2 regions of the Bacillus sp. LQ01 genome follow, and region 1 is predicted to be linked to the other one. Evidence: predicted binding sites of a transcription regulator. Region 1 holds the regulator's gene; the other holds the start of a gene.
What was found. The regulator LexA, encoded in region 1, represses DNA repair genes until DNA is damaged. The targets are predictions, from matches to a motif close to CGAACATATGTTCG.
Positions count from the first base shown of each region.

Region 2: a site for LexA is predicted at 1,883-1,896, ahead of uvrB (excinuclease ABC subunit B). Genes of this name have one in related genera too.

Region 1 is NZ_JBYEZL010000002.1:1,132,314-1,135,401, forward strand. Features, by position in the region: gene AC22L0_RS18285 (DUF1700 domain-containing protein) at 1-459, shown strand, start outside; gene AC22L0_RS18290 (DUF4097 family beta strand repeat-containing protein) at 460-1,263, shown strand; gene lexA (transcriptional repressor LexA) at 1,356-1,976, opposite strand; gene AC22L0_RS18300 (YneB family resolvase-like protein) at 2,118-2,774, shown strand; gene AC22L0_RS18305 (DUF896 domain-containing protein) at 2,820-3,059, shown strand.
Region 2 is NZ_JBYEZL010000003.1:225,830-228,917, forward strand. Features, by position in the region: gene uvrB (excinuclease ABC subunit B) at 1-1,811, opposite strand, end outside; gene AC22L0_RS21840 (DUF4362 domain-containing protein) at 1,962-2,393, opposite strand; gene AC22L0_RS21845 (hypothetical protein) at 2,439-3,059, opposite strand; gene AC22L0_RS21850 (MerR family transcriptional regulator) at 3,056-3,088, opposite strand, start outside.

The sequences.
Region 1 (3,088 bases):
TATGAAGAGCACTTTCAGTTTGGACTAGAAGAGGGGAAAACTGAATCAGAAATAATACAAGGCCTTGGTTCTCCGAAAGTAATAGCGAAAGAATTACTTGCGATGTATCGCTTCGATGAAATGAAAAAAAATCCATCGACTTCAAATGTGACAAGAGCTGTTATGGCAGCGATTGGACTTAGTTTGTTTAATTTTATTATTGTGTTAGGACCGTTAGTCGCAATTATTGCTTTTATATTTTCTTTTTGGATCGGTGGTATTGCTAGTGTAGTAACACCATTTTTCGTTATTGGAAAAGTATTTATGGGTACTTTTATATGGTTGGATCTTTTCGTTAGTATAACGTTTGTTGGAGTAGGTTTATTGTTATGTATTATCGCTTTTTATAGTACAAAGTGGTTTAAGAGATTGTGTGTACGATATGTAATATGGAACTTCAAAATGATAAAAGGAGAGTAAATGATGAAAAAACTATTTTTAATCGCTATTGCTTGTATCATTATTGGAGTAATAGGAATTTCCCAAACATATGAAAAAGTAGTACAAACTGCTAAAAAAGGCGATAAAGAAAATGTAATTAAAAACGAAACATTAAAAAATATAGAAGTTAAGTTAGATGCCGGGGATATTATTGTCCAAAAATCTCCTGACTCTTCTTTTTATATCAAGCAATCAGGAGATGTACGTAAACAAGAGATTCGTATCGCAGAAGATGGTGACACATTAAAAGTTATTGGGGAAAGAGAAAAAGGTGCTTCATTTGATTTTTCTTTTTACGATTTTAGGTTTCAAACGTCTAAATTGACTCTCCTTGTGCCCGAACGCTCTTACCAAGATGTAAAAGTAAATTCATCTGCTGGACAAATCGAAATAAGTGATGTGAAAAGTGATAGCGTAAGTGTTAGAACACTTGCTGGAGAAGTAGAGTTGAAACAAATAACGGCTAAGAATGTGGAGGGATCGACAAAAGCTGGTGAGGTGAATTTTAAGAAGGTATTAGGGAAAGTGACCGCAAAAACAACAAGTGGGGAAATAAATATTCAAGATCATGATTCTAAGTATAATCTAGAAGCAAGTTCAACTGCGGGAGATATAGATATTACTTTATCGGAAAAACCACAAGATGCGGTAATTACTGGGCAAAGTGCTGCCGGAGATGTAACAATTTTTAATGAAGAAAATAAAAACGTAACAATTGGAAATGGTAGTAAAAAGATTAGTGGTAAAACGGCTGCTGGAGATGTGACGATTAAAACTCGTTAATAAGAAATAGAATGCATGGAAATCTATCAAAATACAAAAAAGAAGATAATTACCGTATATAAATAAGGTAATTATCTTCTTTTTATTATTTTTTAATGTAAATCACGATATACGCCAATTACTTTCCCGATAACTGACACTTGTTTTAAAATGATAGGTTCTAATGAAGAATTTTCTGGTTGTAAACGGAAATGGTCTTTTTCTTTATAGAAACGTTTAACAGTTGCTTCATTATCTTCTGTTAAAGCGACTACAATTTCACCATTATATGCAGACTGTTGTTGGCGAACAACAACTAAATCTCCATCGAAAATACCAGCTTCAATCATACTATCTCCAGAAATACGTAACATGAACACTTGGTCTGCTCCAGCAACAATACTAGCTGGAAGTGGGAAATGTTCCTCTACGCTTTCGACCGCTGTAATTGGTAAACCAGCAGTAACTTTTCCGACAATTGGAACTTGAATAACAGATTGTGTTTCCGTATCCATTCGGTCTTCACCTAAAATTTCAATGGCACGTGGTTTTGTTGGATCGCGTCGAATGTATCCTTTTTCTTCTAATCGTGATAAATGTCCGTGCACTGTAGAACTAGAAGCGAGGCCGACTGCTTGACCAATTTCACGTACGGAAGGTGGATATCCTTTTTCTTGTACTTTTAGCTTAATAAAGTCGAGAATGTCTTGCTGGCGTTTCGTTAACTTTTCCATGTTTTCTAACACCTCGTTTTCTTTCATTTTTCTTATTAATAAGTATAACATGTGAAAAAACATTCTACAAACATAAGTTCGAACAAATGGCGGATTTATGTTACACTATAGGGAAATAATAGGGAGAAAGAGGGGTTCAAAATGAATGCAATTATTTATGCACGTGTGAGTACAACGAAAGAAGCGCAAGAAACATCATTATTACGTCAAAAAGATGAATTATTGCATTTAGCTGAGCGCTATCAAATGAATGTTACTAAGGTGATTGAAGAGCAGGCTAGTGGATATACAATTGAACGTGACGGTATATTAGAGGTGTTGGATACAATTCGAGACGAACAAATTGATGTGTTACTTATACAAGATGAAACGCGTCTTGGTAGAGGAAATGCGAAGATCGCGTTAATGCATTGTTTACATAAAGAAGGCATAAAAGTATATACGCATACACATAACGGTGAATTACAATTGTCGGATTCTGATTCGATGGTATTAGATATTATTGGTATTGTTGAAGAATATCAAAGAAAGATTCATAATATGAAAATTAAACGAGGTATGCAACGTGCAGTAGAAAAAGGTTATCGTCCAGAAAAAAATTTAAAAAATCGTCATTTAAGTGTAGGAAGAGAGAAAAAAGAAGTGCCAATTGAGGAAATTGTACGTTTGCGAAAAAGTGAACTCACGTTTGAAGAAATTGCAGCAACATTACGTGGATTTGGTCATAATGTTTCAAAGGCGACTGTACATCGTAGATATGTAGAGTATACGAAGCAATTGCTTGATAAAGAAGAGTAACTATTGTATGATAATAATCAGTTTTGATTAGAAGGGGGATTCGAGATGATTAATCACGAACTCGTTGAACGCATTAACTTCTTAGCGAAAAAAGCAAAAGCTGAAGGTTTAACTGAAGAAGAGCAACGTGAGCGTCAATCGCTACGTGAACAATATTTAAAAGGATTTCGTCAAAATATGTTAAACGAACTTAAAGGTATTAAAGTTGTTAACGAAGAAGGTACAGATGTTACACCGACGAAATTAAAAGCTTTAAAAAAGCAAGATAATGCAAAATTAAATTAAAAGATGGGCGAAGCCCATCTTTTTTATTT
Region 2 (3,088 bases), on a different contig from region 1:
TCTTCAGCAGCTGTCGTTGCACGGATAACATCACGAACGCCTTTTTGAATCGTTTTCGGTGTAATACCATGCTCTTCATTGTAAGCTTCTTGTATACTACGACGACGCTTCGTTTCTTCAATCGCAATCCCCATAGATTTCGTTATACGATCTGCATACATAATAACGCGGCCGTTTTCATTACGCGCGGCACGACCAATTGTTTGAATTAATGAACGTTCTGAACGCAAAAACCCTTCCTTATCAGCATCTAAAATAGCTACAAGTGATACTTCCGGAATATCTAATCCTTCTCGCAATAAGTTAATGCCGACAAGTACATCAAATTTACCGAGGCGAAGATCACGGATAATTTCAATACGTTCTAACGTTTTAATTTCAGAGTGAAGATAGTTAACTTTAATTCCTACATCTTTTAAGTAATCCGTTAAATCCTCTGACATTTTCTTCGTTAAAGTCGTAATTAATACACGTTCATTTTTTGCAATACGATCTTGAATCTCTCCTAATAAATCGTCAATTTGCCCTTCAATTGGTCGTATATCAATTGGTGGATCTAAAAGCCCTGTTGGACGAATAATTTGTTCTATTACTTCTGGTGACTGCTCTAACTCATACGGTCCTGGCGTTGCTGAAACGTAAATAACTTGATTTGTTTTCTCTTCAAACTCATCAAACATAAGCGGTCTATTATCTAGAGCCGATGGCAGACGGAATCCATGATCCACAAGCACTTGTTTACGTGCTTGGTCACCGTTATACATCGCTCTTACTTGTGGTACTGATACGTGCGACTCATCCATAACAATTAAGAAATCTTTCGGGAAATAGTCTAATAACGTATACGGCGTTGCCCCCGCTGGACGAAGTGTTAAATGACGGGAGTAGTTTTCGATACCTGAACAAAAGCCCATCTCGCGCATCATTTCTAAATCATAACGTGTACGTTGCTCTATACGCTGCGCTTCTAACAACTTACCGTTATCATTTAACTCCTTTAAACGTTCTTCTAATTCTTTTTCGATATTTTCAATAGCGACCTTCATTTTCTCTTCACGTGTAACGAAGTGAGATGCTGGGAAGATTGCTACATGATCACGTTCTGCTAATACTTCACCTGTTAACGCATTTACTTCACGAATACGATCGATTTCATCACCGAAAAACTCAATTCGAATACAATGCTCATCAAGTGATGCTGGGAAGATTTCAACTACATCTCCGCGTACACGGAATGTACCACGCTTGAAATCAATATCATTACGTCCATACTGTACATCAACAAGTTCACGAAGCAATTGATTACGGTCTTTTTCCATACCAACTCGAAGCGAAACAACTAGCTCGCGGTATTCTTCTGGAGAACCTAAGCCATATATACACGAAACACTCGCAACGATAATTACATCGTCCCGTTCAAATAATGCAGACGTTGCCGAGTGACGCAATTTATCAATTTCATCATTAATCTGCGCATCTTTTTCAATAAACGTATCTGTTTGTGGTACATACGCTTCTGGCTGATAATAATCGTAGTAACTAACAAAATATTCAACTGCATTATTCGGGAAAAAGTCTTTCAACTCACTATATAACTGCCCTGCTAACGTTTTATTATGAGCCATAACAAGTGTTGGCTTTTGCACTTCTTTAATGACATTTGAAATCGTAAATGTCTTACCCGTTCCTGTCGCTCCAAGCAACACTTGCTTTTTCTTTCCACTATTAATTCCCTCTACAAGCTTCTCTATAGCTACCGGCTGATCACCTTGCGGGGAATACGCTGAGACAATTTCAAATTGACGTTCCAAGAAAATCCGACCTCCTCATAAAAATCTGTATTATTATTTTACCACGAATACCTATAAAAAACCTAAAAAAACGAACAGATATTCGGTAAAGTTTTCGACAATATACACATAGAAAAAGGAAGGAGTAAATACTTCCTTCCTCTACTAATTCTATTTTTTAGGTACATATACTAAGTCATATCCATTGCGCCCAGCTTCATTCATACAATCTATTAACCGATAAGTACTTTCTGATTCGCGCTGCTCTTTAACAATACCTTTACAACTATCTTTATGTAACCCTTTATCCTTCCCAGCAAATTTGTCTTTTCTATTATCTGACACATAAAATATATCGTTCCCACTATACTCTAACGTTTGAAAAATCGGGTCCCCTTCAAGGGTATACTGTACAATTCTTATTTTATCAACTTCCCTTTGCTCGACATTCAAAACGAACTTTTCAAATTTATCTAGATTGAGAATTCCTGCTCCCTTTACAATGACATCATTCTTCTTATCAATTGTAGTGCTAGATGGTGAACATGCTACTAAACTAAAGAGAAATAGACTTATAAAACTGGTTCTTTTTCCTATTGTCATCCTCTCCTATAAAAATTATTTGTATACCAGAAAAGCTACTTTCAATTATGAAAGTAGCTTTTCTTTTCCTTTCTCCTTCTTCGGAAAAATCACATATGAAAATGAAATCGCTGTATCAACTAAAAATATAATCGCCCACACTTGACTCACGCGACTTGCAGCTTTATTTAAAACGATTCCCGATTCTAACCAATTACCCCATTGTTCAAATGGAATAAATCCATACGCGAAGAAAAAGAATATGTGCACACCAACGAATAAAACAAGATGTAATACCCAATTTTTTATTTCCTGCTTTGCATAGGCCATACCTGTTAATTCTACCTGTTCTTCAATAATAGGCGCCGGTTCATTACGCCATTTCGCAACTGATTTTTGTACAAATATATCAAGCTTCTTTAAATCCTTTTTCCCGTAGAAAACTGCATATAATAAAATGATTACAGTAATAATCTGAAAGTTAGAGAACTTTCCTGTTTGATAATAGTCCACTACCCCTAAAGTTAAAATAAATACTTCATTTACGAGGAGTACAATCCCCATAATAAAACTCGCTCTTTTCAAACGGAATCCGTAGCGAAGTAAAAAGAAACCGATAGCTGATAACCAAAATACAATTTCTGCCCCAATTAAAAAATACCAACGATATTCTGCGAGTATACTCATTTATCCTTCTCCCTTTCATCATAAATACG